DNA from 4 places in the Streptosporangium sp. NPDC004631 genome. Region 2 is predicted to be linked to each of the others. Evidence: riboswitches for the same ligand, from Rfam matches in the RefSeq annotation. Region 2 holds a riboswitch; each other region holds the start of a gene.

Region 1 (4,011 bases), on a different contig from region 2:
CCTGCCAGCGTCACAGGCGCTGCTTCCAGTGATTCCGTGGTGGGGGGATAACCGCTGGGAGACATGCCCAGACAGTACCTTTGCCATCGAGGCGATCTCAATGAGGTCAATTCAGATATTTAGCATCTGATTGGCACTTAGTTGGATAATCATGCACGATCGGATATGAATGATCCCCGTCGGTAGGCGTGGAGCCCCTATCGGATCCGAGGGCCGGGTCCCCTGTGGCGCGGCGGTGTCGCGCCGGGCGCGCTGACCGTCCTGTTCGCCCTCCGCGCCCGCGGTACGGACTCGGAGGCGGCGGAGCGCGAGGCCGTATGACGAGACGAGGAGACCCGGCCGGGGCGCGGACCCGGAGGTCGACGTCGGCGGGGTTCTCCGGCGGGAGTATGGAATTCGTGGTTTTGGCCGCCTGTGATCCTCTCTTTGCCTGTGAGACGATGTGGGGGTAGGCGACGGCGGATCGAGGAAACCGGTGTGAATCCGGTGCGGTCCCGCCACTGTGATCGGTGAGCGGATCCCGAACAGGCCACTGCCCGGATGATCGGGTGGGAAGGCCGGGACGAGCGTCGACCCGAGAGCCAGGAGACTCACGCGGTCGCCTCCTCGTAGAAATTGGGGCGGATCTCCCCAAGAGAGGAACGGTGATCGCCATGTCGCCCATCCGGCATGAGGTCCTTCGGGCTGCGCGCGTCATGAGCCTCCTTCGGTGATCCGGCCCCTCGCCCCGCTCATCGGGTTCAGCCCGTGGGTGAAAGGACCCCGTTCATGACGAGCCGACGCTCGCTTCCCCTCCTCCTGCTCCTCGCCTCCGCCCCGCTGGTGACCGGCTGCGGCGCCGGCACGCACCCCGGCGCCTCTCCTGCCGCGAGCTCGTCCTCCGCCGGTTCGGCCGTCGCGGGCTTCCCCCTCACCGTGACCAACTGCGGCGTGACGACCACCTTCCAGAGGCCACCGCGGCGGGCGGTGGCGCTCAACCAGCACGCCACCGAGATCATGCTCGCCCTGGGGCTGGAGAAGTCGATGGTGGCGACCGCCTACCTCGACGACAGGATCCTTCCCGAGTACGGGGCCGCCTACAGGGGGATCAAGGTGCTCGCCAAGGAGTACCCCTCCTACGAGGCGCTGCTGTCGGTCGAGCCCGACTTCGTCTACGGCGGGTTCAACAGCGCCTTCGACGAGAAAGAGGGGCGCGGCCGGGCCGTCCTGGCCAGGGCCGGGATCAACTCCCACGTCAACGTCGAAGGATGCCCGACCGGCCCGGTGACCGTGACCCGGGCCGAGGACGAGATCCGGGCGATCGGCGGGATCTTCGGTGTGCCCGACCGCGCCGAGCGGCAGATCACCGCGATGCGCGGTGTGCTGGACGGCGTCAAGAAGAAGATCGACGGGGCCGGCCCGGTCAAGGTGTTCGTCTACGACAGCGGCGAAAAGACCGCTTTCACCGCGGGCGGAGCCGGTATCGGCAACGAGATGATCAAGCTGGCCGGTGGGACGAACCTGTTCGGCGACCTTCCCAAGTCCTTCGGAGACGTCTCCTTCGAGCAGGTCGCGGAGCGGGCACCCGACGTGATCGTCATCTATGACTACGGCGACGAGCCCCTGGAGGGCAAGAAGAGGTTCCTGCTCGCCAACCCGGCGCTCAAGGACGTACCCGCGATCAAAAACCGGCGGTTCGCGGTGCTGCCGCTGTCGTCGGCGGTGCTCGGCGTGCGGGTGCCCTCCGGTGTGGAGTCGCTGGCCCGTCAGATCCACCCGGACCGCTTCGCGTGACCAAGATCGCCACCTTCCGGGCGCCGACGGTCACGGCCGCCGGTGGCCGCGGGCGTGTGCCGTACACGCTGGTCCTGGCGGCGCTCGCGGTCGCCGTGGCGATGGCCGCCACGGCAGGGATCGCGGTCGGCTCGGTGCGCCTGCCGCTCGGTGAGGTGTGGGCCGTCCTGCTGCACCGGCTGTACGCGCCTCTGGCCGAGCCCACCTGGACGCCGGTCAGGGAGACGATCGTGATGGACGTCCGGGTCCCTCGCATCCTGCTCTGCGGCGTGGTGGGCGCGGGGCTTTCGGTGTGCGGGATGGCCCTGCAGGCGCTGGTGCGCAATCCGCTGGCCGATCCGATGCTGCTCGGGGTGTCCTCGGGCGCGACGGTCGGCGCGGTCGTCGTCATGGTCTTCAACATCTCGCTGTTCGGTGCGTTCTCGCTGCCGCTGGCCGCCTTCGCCGGCGCTTTCCTGGCGCTCGTGCTGGTCTACTTCCTGGCCCGCACCGGGGGGCGGATGACCACCGTACGGCTGGTGCTGTCCGGGGTCGCCACGGCCGAGGTCCTCTCGGCCGTCGCCGGCTACCTGATTATCACCTCGGGTGATCCGCGCAAGACCGAGTCGGCGCTGCGCTGGATGCTGGGCGGCCTGGCCGGCACCACCTGGGACCTCGTCTGGATCCCCGCCGCGGCGGTCCTGCTCGGCACCGGCGTGCTGCTGGGCCTCAGCCGCCCGCTCAACCTGCTGCTGGCGGGGGAGGAGGCCGCCGCCGCCCTGGGACTGAACGTGCACCGCTTCCGCGGCGCGCTGTTCGCGCTGGTCGCCCTGATGATCGGCACGATCGTCGCGGTCAGCGGCTCCATCGGGTTCGTGGGGCTGATGCTGCCGCACGTGGTGCGCCTGCTGGTCGGCGCCGACCACCGGCGCGGGCTGCCCGCCGTCGCCCTGCTGGGCGCGGCCTTCCTGATCGCCGCGGATCTGGCCGCGCGCAGCGTGATCGCCCCGGAGGAGATCCCGATCGGTATCCTGACCGCCCTGACCGGAGGCCCGTTCTTCCTGTGGCTGATGCGGCGCGGGGCGGCCCGATGACGGCGGCGGACGGGCCCGCCGTGCTGCGGGCCGACGACGTCGGCGTGGTCGTCGACGGCCGGGCCCTGGTGCGGAACGTCTCCCTGGAGGTCGCCCCGGGCGAGGTCGTCGCGCTCGTCGGCCCCAACGGGGCGGGGAAGTCCACCCTGCTGCGCACCTTCTACCGGGCGCTGCGCCCCACGTCGGGGCGGGTGACGCTGGACGGCGAGGACGTCTGGCGGATGACCGGCAGACGGCTGGCCCGGCGGCTGGCCGCCGTCCTGCAGGAGGCGCCCGGCGAGTTCGAGCTGACCGCGTACGACGTGGTCGCCATGGGCCGCACCCCCTACAAACGGGCGTTCCAGGGCGACGACTCCGAAGACCGGCGCATCGTCATGGGCGCGCTGGGGGAGCTGGACGTCGCCGGCCTCGCCCAGGCGCCCTTCGACCGGCTGTCCGGCGGCGAGAAGCAGCGTGTCCTCATCGCCCGCGCCCTGGCACAGCGAACCGGGACGATGGTGCTGGACGAGCCGACCAACCACCTCGACCTGCGCCACCAGCTGGATGCCCTGCGACTGGTCCGGAGGCTCGGCGTGACCGCCGTCGTCGCGCTGCACGACCTCAATCTGGCCGCGGCGTTCTGCGACCGGATCTGCGTCATGGACACCGGCCGCCTGGTCGCGGCGGGTCCGCCCGCCCAGGTGCTCACCGCGGACCTGCTGGCCGAGGTCTACCGCGTGGACGCCGAGGTGGGCCCGCACCCTCACACCGGCGTCCCACAGATCAGCGTACTCCCGGGAGATCTGACATGACCCGCCTGCGGCCCGCCCCGCCCGAAACCGTCGCCGCCGCGCTGGACGGCCTCACCGGCCTGGGCACCTTCTTCACCCTCGCCGTCGGCGAGGGTGACGGTGTCTGGCGGCCCGTCGCGGAGGCCTACGCGGAAGGGCTCCCGCATCTGGTTGCCGATCGTGTGGCCCGATACGGCACACCCGAGCACCGCGTCGCCACCTCCGTCGTCCAACTCGGCCACGCCGCCCGTCTGTGGTCTCCCGTACTGGGCTGTGTCCTGGTGTACGGCGTCGTCCCCGACCTCGGAGATCTGCGGCAGCAGGCGCACGGGCCCGCTCTGCGGTTGCCCGCGGCCCGCGGCTGGTACGCCCCCGAGGGCGAGGACCTCGTCCAG
Region 2 (4,011 bases):
GCTTCGTCGAGGCGGGCTCGATCGTCGGCGGCACGCCCGCGCCGCGGGCCCAAGCCGAGATCGGCGAGCTGGTCACGGCGCTGATCGAGCTGACGTCGTGCGTGGGTGGCAGGGTGCTGGGCCCGGCTCCCCTCGCCGCGCGAGGAACCTAGGTGAGCGCGCTCCCGGCGGGGTTCCCGACGCCCGCCCAGGGCGTCGTCACCTCCGGGGCCGGGCGTCGAGAACCCTGCCGATGAGGTCGCCCAGGAGGGCGACGTCCGCCTCGGACAGCGCCCCTGTCAGCCGCCTGTTCACCTCGTGAACGAGCGGGGTCGCCGTCTCGACGACCCGCTCGCCGGCCGGGGTGAGCTCCAGCAGGCTCCTGCGGCGGTCCGCCGGATCGCGCCGCTTACGGATCAGGCCCGCCCTGACCAGGCGGTTGACGATGTCGGCGGCGGTGGAGGAGTCCAGCGCGACCAGCGAGCAGAGATTCTGCTGATGAATTCCCGGCCGGACCGCGAGCGTCGAGAGAACACCGAACTGAGGAGCGGTGATCCAGCCGTTCAGTTCTTTTTCCCAAATGGTGTCGTGAAGCTGGTGAAGCCGCCGGATCAGAAATCCCGGCATCGAATGGATGGGGATGTTCTCTCCGTCCCCCGACATCCGTACTCCGTCTCCTCCACCACTCGAATCCAGTTGGCCCGCAAAGAGAGGATCGACATGTCTCACCCCGTCGGCGTCCCTGAGGATGCCATTGTGGCGAACTATATCGGAGGTCAATGGCTGACCTCTTCACGGCCGGGCGAATCCAGGGAGCCGGCCACCGGTGACGTTCTCGGCCGATTCTACGATGCCGACGTCGAGCAGGTGGACGAGGCCATCCGCGTGGCCCGCGACGTATTCACCCACCACGAGTGGAAAAACAACCGGGAACTGCGGGCGACGGCGCTGTTCGAGCTGGCCACCGCGTTCGAACGCCACCGTGGCGAACTGGTCGCCCTGCTGGCCCGGGAGAACGGAAAGATCGTCCCGGAGGCCGAGTTCGAGCTGAGCCTGGTCGCGCCGAAGCTGCGGTACTACGCGGCGCTCGCGCTGGCCGACACCGGCCGCGCCGCCGAGGCCAGGCCCGGCGTCTTCTCCATGGCGCTGCGGCAGCCGATCGGCGTTGCCGGCGTGATCGTCCCGTGGAACTCACCGGTCATCCTGGCCGTCCGGTCGTTCGCCCCGGCCCTGGCGGCCGGCTGTACCGCGGTGGTCAAGCTGCCCGCGCAGACGGCGCTGGTCAACCACGCGATGGCCCGGGTCGTCGCCGAGGTCGCCTCCCTGCCCGCCGGGGTGCTGAACCTGTTCACCGAGTCCGGGGACGAGGGCGCGAAGCGGCTCGTCCAGTCCGGCCAGGTGAACGTCGTCAGCTACACCGGCAGCACCCAGGTCGGCCGCAAGATCATGGAGGCGGCGGGCGCGTCCCTCAAGCGGCTCTCGCTCGAACTCGGCGGAAAGACGCCGATGATCGTGTTCGACGACGCCGACCTCGACCGGGTGGTGCCCACCCTCGTCAAGGGGATCACCACGTTCAGCGGCCAGTTCTGCATGACGGGCAGCCGGATCCTGGTCCAGGCCGGAATCGCCGGCCAGGTCCGCGAGCGGCTGGCGAGCGCCCTGGAGAAGGTGGTCGTCGGTCCCGGTGACGATCCGGCAAGCGAGATGGGCCCGATGATCGACATGGCGAACGCGCGCCGCGTCGAGGCGATCATCGCGGACGCGGCACCGCACGCGGAGGTCATCGTGCGCGGCGGCCCGGTCGAGGACGGCCCGCTCAGCCGGGGCGCCTACCACCGCCCGTCCCTGCTCGGTGTCGACGACATCGACTCGCCGCTGATCCAGCGGGAGCTGTTCGGCCCCGTGGCGACGTTCGAGGTCTTCGACGACGAGGCCGACGCCGTCCGCCGCGCCAACGCGACCGAGTACGGCCTCGCCGCCTCGGTGTGGACGGCCAACGGCGACCGGGCCCTGCGGGTCGCCCGGGAACTGGAGGCGGGAACCGTGTGGTGCAACGCCTGGGCGGTCGTGCTGGACCAGTTCGAGGAGGGCGGGTTCAAGCAGAGCGGGCTGGGCCGGCTCAACGGTGTGCGCGGGCTGGAGGAGTTCCAGGAGATCAAGCACCTCGTACAGGTCAGCGGATAAGGGCCGCCGGATCCGGCGGGGTATCCCCACGCCCCGCCGGCCGGTCCGGCCCCGGACGGGGTACGGCCCGGCGACACCCGGACCGTACCCGCGAGCTGCGCTACAGTCGCGGGTGGCATGAACTGACGCGAGGTGCCTCCCCGGGGAGGAGAATCGGGAAGCCGGTGTGATTCCGGCACGGGCCCGCCGCGGTGATCGGGGAGCTGCCGTCCATGCACACGCGTGCGGCCACTGGCCTTCGGGCTGGGAAGGCGGACGGTGAAGGCGTAGATCCGAGAGTCCGAAGACCGGCCTCGCTCTCACCTGCCACCCGCCGAGGTGGCATGACGCAGCGGGAGCCTGCCCTGTGAACACCGACATCTATCACGTCATCCACCGCCGCCGTGACGTGCGGGCCCAGTTCAGCGGCGAGCCCGTCCCCGACGACGTCCTTGAGCGCGTGCTGGGCGCCGCACACGCGGCCCCCAGTGTGGGACTGTCCCAGCCGTGGGACTTCGTCCTGGTAAGGGACCGGGATACCCGTCAGGCCTTTCACGATCACGTCCAGCGGGAGCGAGCCGTCTTCGCGGCGTCCCTCACCGGGAGCGAGGCGGAGCGGTTCGCCCGGATAAAGATCGACGGGGTGCTGGAGTCGAGCCTGTCGGTGGTCGTCACCTACGACGCCGGGCGGGGCGGCCCCGCGGTCCTTGGCCGGCACGCCATCGCCGACGCCGGCCTGTACTCGGTCTGCCTGGCCATCCAGAACCTGTGGCTGGCCGCCACCGCCGAGAACATGGGGGTCGGCTGGGTGTCGTTCTACCGCGAACCGTTCGTACGGCGGCTGCTCGGCATCCCCGCTGAGATCCGCCCGGTGGCCTGGCTGTGCCTGGGGCCGGTCTTCCATGTCGAGGCGGTGCCCGACCTGGAGCGCCACGGGTGGCGCAGTCGCGTCGCGCTGCGCACCGCGGTTCATCACGAACGCTGGTGAGACGTCCGCCCCGGCCCGCTCCGCGGAGGGGATCCCGTACCGGCCACGGCGGCGACGCCACCCCCGTGGCCGGGCCCGGCGACGCCACTATCGGCGCGGATCCCAACCGCGATCTCGAACGGCCACGGAGTACCGGCGGGGAGGGGCCGGAGACTCTCGCGTCCGGACTACGGGATCGCCACGGTCACCGGCGAACCGGTCCCGGCGCACAACAGGCGCACGGCGTCGACGGACGCCCTCAGGGCGGCCAGCTCGCGGTCGACGTCCAGCCCTCCGGAGGAGGCATAGGTCTCGGTGACGGCCGTGCCGAGCACCGCGAGCGCCGAAGCGGTGTGCTCCATGGCCTGGCCGGCCTCCTCGTCCGCCGACTCGGCCGCCTCACGTACGGCCTTCTCCCCGTCGTAGGTGTGAATCTGCAGGACGATCGGGATGAGGTCACTGGCGATGGTCTCGTCGAGGTCGTACAGCGCCCGCTCGTACTGCACACAGGCCGCTCTGTTGCGCGGGCTGACACCGGTGCCGGGAGTGATGGGCAAGGGCTCCTGCGAACCGGAACATCCCGCCATAAGGGCAGTAAATAAGGCAAGTGGAGTGATTCTCCGCAAGATAGCTCCTGGCTACAAGGAAGGGGCGGAGAGTAGACGCCGGCCACCGAGGGCCGGTTGTCCGAACAGAGACACGGACCAGTCGCCATGGGGCGGAATTCTACGGCAACCGGAGTTCGAATGACTTTTTTCTCGTATCCTCGCGGGGATGTCGAGAATACGAGGGTCTGCTTCGACCTACACCCGAAAGCGCTGACGAGAGCGCACGAAGGTTGAGGAGCGCGAACATGAAGTACATGCTGCTGATGCAGTTCGGTCCGCAGAGCGGCCTCCCGC
Region 3 (4,011 bases), on a different contig from region 2:
TTCCGCTACCGCAGCCCGGTCGTGGAGGCCGACACTCTGTACGTGGCGATCAGCCAGTCGGGGGAGACCTACGACACCCTCGCCGCCGTCCAGGAGCTCAAGCGCAAGGGCGGCCGGGTGCTGGGCATCGTCAACACCGTCGGCAGCGCGATCGCCAGGGAGTGCGACGGCGGCCTCTACCTGCACGCGGGGCCCGAGGTCTCGGTGGCGAGCACCAAGGCGTTCACCTCGACCGCGGTGGCCTTCGCGCTGCTGGCCCTCCACCTGGGCCGGGTGCGCGACCTGTCGCCGGCGAACGGCCGCCGCATCTGCGAGGGGCTGCGCGCGCTCCCCGGGCAGATCGAGGAGATCCTCGCGCTGGAGCCGCGGATCGCGGAGCTGGCGCGTAAGTACGCCGACTCGCCGAGCATGATGTTCGTGGGCCGGGTCCGGGGATATCCGGTGGCCAGGGAGGGCGCGCAGAAGCTCAAGGAGATCTCCTACGTGCACGCCGAGGCCTATCCGGCCAGTGAGCTCAAGCACGGGCCGCTGGCGCTGATCGGCCCGGAGATGCCGACCGTGGCGATCGTCCCGGACGACGAGCTGCTGGACAAGAACCTCACCACGCTGGGCGAGATCCGCGCGCGCGGCGGGCGGGTGCTCATGGTCGGGCATCGTACGGCCGACCCGAGGCTTGCCGACGACTGCGTCGTGGTGCCCAGGAACGAGACCGAGCTGGACCCGATCCTGCTGTCGATCCCGCTCCAGCTCTTCGCCTACCACGCCGCCGTGGTGCTGGGCCGCGATGTGGACAAGCCTCGCAACCTGGCCAAGAGCGTCACCGTGGAGTGATGCCCGCCGTCCGCCGACGGTGACCCCCGGCATGTGACAGATGGTGACATGCCTGTAACGTGAAGTGTTGAGGGGTCTGGGGGATCTCGGCGGAAGGACGCTTATGTACCGTAGGCGGTTCCTTGCGCTCGCGCTGGGGGTCATGGCCGCCGGCGGCTGCGGCAGGGCGGGCGACTCCGGCGCGGCGCCGGCGGGCCGGCTCACCATCGTCGCGCCCGCGGGGCGGGGGCAGGGCTGGGACCGGACCGCCCGCGCGCTGGCCGCGGTCCTGCGCGGGGAGGGACTGGCGCGGGCGGTCGAGGTGAGCAACTACCCGGGCAACGTGGGGGTGGCCGCGCTGAGCGCGTTCACCGCCACCCGGGGCGCGTTCGCGCGCGAGGGCAGGCTGCTCCTCACCGGCATGCCGATGGTGGCCGGGGCGGAGATCGCCAACGCCGACTCCGTGACGGAGGCCACCACCCCGCTGGCCCGGCTGGTCGGCGACTGGGCCGCCCTGGTCGTCCCGGCGCACTCCCTGCTGCGCAGCTTCGAGGACTTCGCCGCGGTGCTCCGCCGCAACCCGGCCGAGATGATGGTGGGCGGACGGCTGGAGGGGGGCTCCGACCACGTGCTCTACGGCATGATCGGCAGGTGCCTGGGGGTGGACGTCCGGCTGCTCGACTACGCGGGATACTCCGGCGGAGCAGAGGCCGCCGAGGCGCTCTACGAGGGCCGGGTGGCCGCGATCCTGGGGTCGGCGCGCTCCTTCATGCCGGACATCGCCGCGGGCCGCGTGCGGCCGCTGGTGGTCTCCTCCGCCGAGCGGATCGAGGGGATCGACGCGCCGACGCTGATGGAGCGGGAGGTCCGGCTGGAGTACACCGACTGGTGCGGGCTGCTCGGCCCGCGCGGCATGAGCGCCGGGGACCGGGAGGAGGCCCTCGCCCTGTGCGACCGGATCGACGCCTCGCCCCGCTGGCAGGCCGTCTGCGCGGCCAACGGCTGGAACCGGGTCTACCTGAGCGGCGACGATTTTCGTCAGTGGCTCGTCACCGAGACCCGCCGTACCCGGGGAGTGCTCAACGAGCTTGGATTAATGAGGTCTATCGACACAAGTTGTTGGGGTAGTTGCGTCGGGCGGCACTAGATGTAGGATCCTGGTCGTTGCTGGTTCGCCCATCGGGGCGAGGTAAGAGGGAACCCGGTGAAAGTCCGGGACTGCCCCGCAGCGGTGAGCGGGAACGACCGCCGTCATGAAGCACTGGGTGAGGTCTGCCTGGGAAGCGACGGCCAGTAGGCATGCGCCAGGCGCCCGCGAGTCCGAAAACCTGCCGGTGACGTGATTGGTCCAGGGCCTCGTGGGAGGGCCCGCGGAGCGAGGCGGTCCGGCGTGCCCGGAACCGTCTGTGACGCGTGCGTCCCTTCCGGTTGAGAGCCGTGCGGGGAATACGAACGCGCGAGGGGTAGCACGTGACACAGACCTTGGTCGACGTCGCCGAGGAGATCGGGCGGAACCCGGCAGACCGCCGGTTGGCCATCGAGGAGGCCGCGGCCCGGGTGATCACCGACCCGGAGAACTCCAGGGTGGCCGCCGGACTGCTGGCCGAGCTGATCGCCGACGAGGCGGCCGGGAACGGGGTCCGCACCTTCTCCGAGTCCGTCGCCGCGACCCACGCGGCCGGGCTCGTCCAGGACGGGCTGGCCGCGTTCGTGACCGCCAACGCCGCCGTGCTCGACGCGCTGGTGGCACCGGACGCCGACGCCCGCTTCGAGTACTTCGGGCTGCGCACGGTCTACGACCGCTACCTGCTGCGCCACCCCGAGACCCGGAAGGTCCTGGAGCGCCCCCAGCACTTCTTCCTCCGGGTGGCCTGCGGCCTGTCGGAGACGGTCGAGGAGGCCGCCGAGCTGTACGCGCTCATGGCGACCCTGTCCTACCTGCCCAGCTCGCCCACCTTGTTCAACTCCGGGTCGCGCAGGCCCCAGCTGTCGTCCTGCTTCCTGCTCGACTCCCCGAGGGACGAGCTGGAGTCCATCTACGACCGGTACGGGCAGGTCGCGCGGCTGTCGAAGTACGCCGGGGGGATCGGCATCGCCTGGACCCGCGTCCGCTCGCGCGGCTCGCTGATCCGGGGCACCAACGGCCACTCCAACGGCATCGTGCCGTGGCTGCGCACCCTGGACTCCAGCGTCGCCGCGGTCAACCAGGGGGGACGCCGCAAGGGCGCGGCCTGCGTCTACCTGGAGTCCTGGCACGCCGACGTCGAGGAGTTCCTCGAACTGCGCGACAACACCGGCGAGGAGGCCCGCCGCACCCACAACCTGAACCTCGCCAACTGGATCCCGGACGAGTTCATGCGCCGGGTCGAGGCCGACGGCGTGTGGTCGCTGTTCGACCCCAAGGAGGTCCCGCACCTCACCGACCTGTACGGCGCCGCGTTCGAGGAGGCCTACCGGGCCGCCGAGGCCGAGGGCCGGTTCGTCAAGCAGATCCCGGCCCGCGCCCTGTACGGCCGCATGATGCGCACCCTCGCCCAGACCGGCAACGGCTGGATGACCTTCAAGGACGCAGCCAACCGGACCTCCAACCAGACGGCCCGGCCCGAGAACGTCATCCACCTGTCGAACCTCTGCACCGAGATCCTGGAGGTCACCAGCGACGCCGAGACCGCCGTGTGCAACCTCGGATCGATCAACCTCGCCGCCCACCTGGACGGCCGGGACATCGACTGGGCACGGCTGCGCCGGACCGTCCGCATCGCCGTGCGGTTCCTGGACCGGACCATCGACCTGGGCTTCTACCCGACCCCCGAGGCCCGCGCCGCCAACGAGCGGTGGCGGCCGATCGGGCTGGGCCTGATGGGCCTGGCGGACGTGTTCTTCACCCTGCGGCTGCCGTTCGACTCGCCGGAGGCGCTGGAGCTGTCCACCCGGATCTCCGAGGAGATCGCGCTCGCCGCCTACGCCACCTCGGCGGATCTGGCGGTGGAGCGGGGACGTCACCCCTCCTACTCCGAGACCCGGGCCGCTCGCGGGGTGCTCCACCCCGACCACTACGACGCCGCGCGGTCGCCGGAGTGGGCGGCGCTCAGGGAGCGGGTCGCCGAGACGGGCCTCCGTAACTCGCTGATGATCGCGATCGCCCCCACGGCCACGATCGCCTCCATAGCGGGCTGCTACGAGTGCATCGAACCCCAGGTC
Region 4 (4,011 bases), on a different contig from region 2:
TCCTGCCGACATGTCGTTCACTCGTCCTCACTCGCGATCGCGTTGACCGCCGCGGCGACCATCGCACTTCCACCCCGGCGGCCGTGCACGACCAGGTGCTCCAGGCCGGCCGGATGCTCGGCGAGGGCCTGCTTGGACTCGGCGGCGCCGATGAAACCGACAGGGATCCCGAGCACGGCGGCCGGTCGCCCGGCCCCCTCCTCGACCATCTCCAGCAGCCGGAACAGCGCGGTCGGCGCGTTGCCGATCGCGACCACCGACCCCGCCAGCCGGTCGCGCCAGAGTTCGAGCGCCGCGGCGCTGCGGGTGGTGCCCAGCCGTTCGGCGAGCTCCGGCACGCGGGGGTCGCCCAGCGTGCAGACGACCGGGTTGTCCGCGGGGAGGCGGCGGCGGGTCACCCCGGAGGCCACCATCGTCGCGTCGCACAGCACCGGGGCACCCGCGCGCAGCGCCGCGCCCGCCGACGCCACCACGCCGGGCGACCACCCCAGGTCGGTGACCAGGTCGACCATCCCGCAGGCGTGGATCATGCGGACCGCCACCCGGGCGACGTCCGCCGGCAGGCCGCCCAGATCGGTCTCGGCGCGGATGGTCGCGAAGGAACGGCGGTAGATCTCCGCGCCGTCCCGGACGTAGTCGATCACATTTTCCCCCTCAGGGCCGTCACCGCGGCCGTGGTCTCCTCGATGCCCGCACAGTCCAGTCCCCGGCCGTCCAGGGCCACGTGATAGCCGCCGGCGGTGGCCACCACCTCCGCGACCCGTCCCCCGGGGCGGCCGCAGCGCCGCTCACAGCCCGCCCAGTGCACGGGGAGCGTACCGGGGCGCGGGGAGCCCGCCGCACCCGGGGCGGCCCCCGGCACTCCACCGCCCGGGGGGTCCCCCCGGCCTCGGTCGCCGGATCCGAAGGCGCCGCCCGGGACCGCGGTACGGCCCCCCGGAGACGTGAACCGCTCCAGAGGCGGCAGAACGGACCGGGCGGCGTCGGCCCGCACGTCGGCCAGTGACCTGGCGCAGCCGGGACGGCCGGCGCAGGCCGTCACGCCGATCCAGGGCGAGGCGGGGTCGGTGACCAGGCCGGCGGCGGTGAGCAGGGCGGCCGACCGCGCGGCCTGGTCACGGTCCATGCCGCTCAGGACCACCCCGCGCCAGGGCGTCAGCCGTACCTCGCCGCCGGTCGCCAGGTCGGCGAGCAACTCCGCCTGGGCGGCGGCCAGCCGTCCCAGCGGCACCGCGACCCCGAGCGCCACCCGGCCGCCGGGCAGCTCGATCACCCCCACCGGCTCCCGGCCCGCGGCGGACGGCTCGCCACGCAGCCGCTCGGCGGCCGGGGACGGTACCACGCCGGCGGATCCACCGGCGGAGCGCGGCAGGGCGGCGCGGACCCGGGCCGCGACCCGCTCGGCGCCGCCGGGCAGTTCGCCGATCCGCCAGGCACGCCCCCCCTCGGCGGCGGGCTCGGCCAGGAACGCCTCGGCGGCGGCCAGCAGGGCGGTCACCGCCGAGCCCACCGGCACGCGCAGGCCGCTGTCGGCACCCGCCAGGATCAGGGCGGCCTCGTCGGCGCCGGTCGGCAGGATCCCGGCGTCCGGGCCGAGCCAGGCCACGTCGCCCCGGCCGTCGTCCAGCGCGAACAGGAAACGCCCCGGCAGTCCGGCGAGGCCCGGCCGGGCGCACAGCCGCCGGTCCAGCTCGTCGACCAGCGGGCCGGCGTCGAGTGTCCCTCGCGCGTCACAGCCGGTCAGCGGGGAGGCGAGGATGTTGCGGACCCGCTCGTGGGTGAGCGAGGGCAGCAGCCCGGCGGTCGCCATCCGGGCCGCGAAACCGGTCTCCGCCCCGTCGCCGAGCCCGCGCACCTGGACGTTCGCCCGCGAGGTCAGCTCGATGACGCCGCTCCCACAGCCGGCGGCGGCCCCGGCGAGCTCGCGGAGCCGGGAGGCCGTCAACCGGCCCCCGGGCACCCTGATCCGCGCCAGCCCTCCGTCGGCGGCGGCGTGCACCTGAAGTGCTCCGGGGCAGGCGTCGGCTCGCGATCGCCGGGAAAAGTCGCCAATCTGCACGTTGAGGATGGTAGGCCCTGCCCCCGAGGTCTTCCGCCCGCGGCCGCCGCCCAGGCGGCACCCTCCGGCGGCGTCGTCGGCCGCCGCGGCACGCTACGGCCCCCCTCCTCCGCCGGGGAACCGGGCTCCCATACCGGTTTCCTGCCGGAAGGACGCTGCCGTAGTCTCATCGTTGGCGACGGCAAAGGGAGGAAGCCGGTGTGAGTCCGGCGCGGTCCCGCCACTGTAACCGGGGAGCGAACCCCATCCAGGCCACTGTCCGGCGACGGACGGGAAGGCTGGGAGGAGCGTCGATCCGGGAGCCAGGAGACTCCAGCCGTCGTAGCCGACGACGACCCGGGGCGAGGACCCCGAGGGAGGAAGCCCCGTGCGTTTTTCGCCGTTCCCCCGTCCGCCCCTGGCGGCGCCGAGCCGTACCGCTCCGCCCCGCGTGGAGCGTGGCGCGTGATCCTGCTGCTCTCGACCTCCGACACCGACCTGCTCAGTGCCCGCGCGAGCGGCGCCGACTACCGGCTGGGCAACCCCGCCAGGCTCCTCGCCGAGGACCTGCCGCTCCTGGTGGAGGGCGCCGACCTGGTCGTGGTCCGGCTGCTCGGCGGGCGCCGTGCCTGGGAGGAGGGGCTGGACGCCCTGCTCGCCGGGCCCCGGCCCGTCGTCGTGCTCGGCGGCGAGCAGGCGCCGGACGCCGAGCTGATGGAGCTGTCCACCGTGCCGGGCGGGGTCTGTGCCGAGGCGCACGCCTACCTCGCCCACGGCGGACCGGCCAACCTCGCCGAGCTGCACCGCTTTCTGTCGGACACCCTGCTGCTGACCGGTCACGGGTTCGCCCCGCCCGAACCCACGCCCGGCTGGGGCGTGCTGGAGCGCCGGGCACGCCGCGAGGACGGGCCGGTCGTCGGGGTGCTCTACTACCGGGCCCACCACGTCTCCGGGAACACCGCCTTCGTCGAGACCCTCTGCTCGGCCGTCGAGGACGCCGGAGGCCGGGCGCTGCCCGTCTACTGCGCCTCGCTGCGCAGCGCGGAGCCCGGCCTGCTGGAGGCGCTGCGCACGGTGGACGCCCTGGTCGTGACCGTGCTCGCCGCCGGCGGTACCCGCCCGGCCACCGCGTCGGCCGGTGGGGACGACGAGGCGTGGGACGTCGGCGCGCTCGCCGAGCTGGACGTGCCGATCCTCCAGGGCCTCTGCCTGACGAGCAGCCGGGCGTCCTGGGAGGGGAACGACGACGGACTGTCCCCGCTCGACGCGGCCACCCAGGTCGCCATCCCCGAGTTCGACGGGCGCATCATCACGGTCCCCTTCTCCTTCAAGGAGATCGACGAGGACGGGCTGACCGTCTACGCGGCCGACCCCGAGCGCGCCGCGCGGGTGGCCGGCATCGCCGTCGGGCACGCCGTGCTCCGGCACGTCCCGCCCGCCGAGCGGCGGATCGTGCTGATGCTGTCGGCCTACCCCACCAAGCACTCCAGGATCGGCAACGCGGTCGGCCTGGACACCCCGGCCAGCCTGGTGCGGCTGCTGGCCGCGATGCGCGAGCACGGCTACCGCGTCGGCGCCGAGGGCGAGCTGCCCGGCGTGACCGAGCAGGACGGCGACGCGCTGATCCACGCGCTGATCGCGGCCGGCGGCCAGGACCCCGACTGGCTCACCGAGGAGCGGCTCGCCGGCAACCCGGTGCGCATCGCGGCCGGCCGGTACCGCGACTGGTACGCCACGCTCCCCGCGGACCTGCGCTCGCGGATGGAGCGGCACTGGGGGCCGGCCCCCGGCGAGCTGTTCGTGGACCGCTCGCGCGACCCGGACGGCGAGATCGTGCTGGCGGCGCTGCGCGCCGGGAACGTCGTGGTCATGGTGCAGCCGCCCAGGGGGTTCGGGGAGAACCCCATCGCGATCTACCACGACCCCGACCTGCCGCCCAGCCACCACTACCTGGCGGCCTACCGCTGGCTGTC

Evidence for each region. Region 2 has a riboswitch for cobalamin ahead of bluB (5,6-dimethylbenzimidazole synthase). Riboswitches for the same ligand answer to the same signal wherever they lie in the genome.
Region 1: another riboswitch for cobalamin. It lies ahead of ACWEF2_RS10120 (ABC transporter substrate-binding protein); the one in region 2 lies ahead of bluB (5,6-dimethylbenzimidazole synthase).
Region 3: another riboswitch for cobalamin. It lies ahead of ACWEF2_RS17240 (ribonucleoside-diphosphate reductase subunit alpha); the one in region 2 lies ahead of bluB (5,6-dimethylbenzimidazole synthase).
Region 4: another riboswitch for cobalamin. It lies ahead of cobN (cobaltochelatase subunit CobN); the one in region 2 lies ahead of bluB (5,6-dimethylbenzimidazole synthase).

The regions. Positions count from the first base shown of each region.
Region 1 covers NZ_JBSGCR010000007.1:217,833-221,843, forward strand. Annotated here, with positions in the region: gene ACWEF2_RS10115 (helix-turn-helix domain-containing protein) at 1-14, opposite strand, end outside; cobalamin riboswitch at 424-612, shown strand; gene ACWEF2_RS10120 (ABC transporter substrate-binding protein) at 769-1,773, shown strand; gene ACWEF2_RS10125 (FecCD family ABC transporter permease) at 1,770-2,846, shown strand; gene ACWEF2_RS10130 (ABC transporter ATP-binding protein) at 2,843-3,637, shown strand; gene ACWEF2_RS10135 ((2Fe-2S)-binding protein) at 3,634-4,011, shown strand, end outside.
Region 2 covers NZ_JBSGCR010000016.1:149,479-153,489, reverse strand. Annotated here, with positions in the region: gene ACWEF2_RS18475 (NADPH-dependent FMN reductase) at 1-152, shown strand, start outside; gene ACWEF2_RS18470 (MarR family winged helix-turn-helix transcriptional regulator) at 199-642, opposite strand; gene ACWEF2_RS18465 (aldehyde dehydrogenase family protein) at 736-2,163, shown strand; cobalamin riboswitch at 2,278-2,473, shown strand; gene bluB (5,6-dimethylbenzimidazole synthase) at 2,510-3,130, shown strand; gene ACWEF2_RS18455 (hypothetical protein) at 3,298-3,666, opposite strand; gene ACWEF2_RS18450 (YciI family protein) at 3,963-4,011, shown strand, end outside.
Region 3 covers NZ_JBSGCR010000015.1:46,399-50,409, forward strand. Annotated here, with positions in the region: gene glmS (glutamine--fructose-6-phosphate transaminase (isomerizing)) at 1-831, shown strand, start outside; gene ACWEF2_RS17235 (Bug family tripartite tricarboxylate transporter substrate binding protein) at 935-1,957, shown strand; cobalamin riboswitch at 1,962-2,160, shown strand; gene ACWEF2_RS17240 (ribonucleoside-diphosphate reductase subunit alpha) at 2,281-4,011, shown strand, end outside.
Region 4 covers NZ_JBSGCR010000001.1:348,934-352,944, reverse strand. Annotated here, with positions in the region: gene ACWEF2_RS01375 (precorrin-2 C(20)-methyltransferase) at 1-12, opposite strand, end outside; gene ACWEF2_RS01370 (precorrin-8X methylmutase) at 18-644, opposite strand; gene ACWEF2_RS01365 (precorrin-3B synthase) at 641-1,999, opposite strand; cobalamin riboswitch at 2,196-2,394, shown strand; gene cobN (cobaltochelatase subunit CobN) at 2,504-4,011, shown strand, end outside.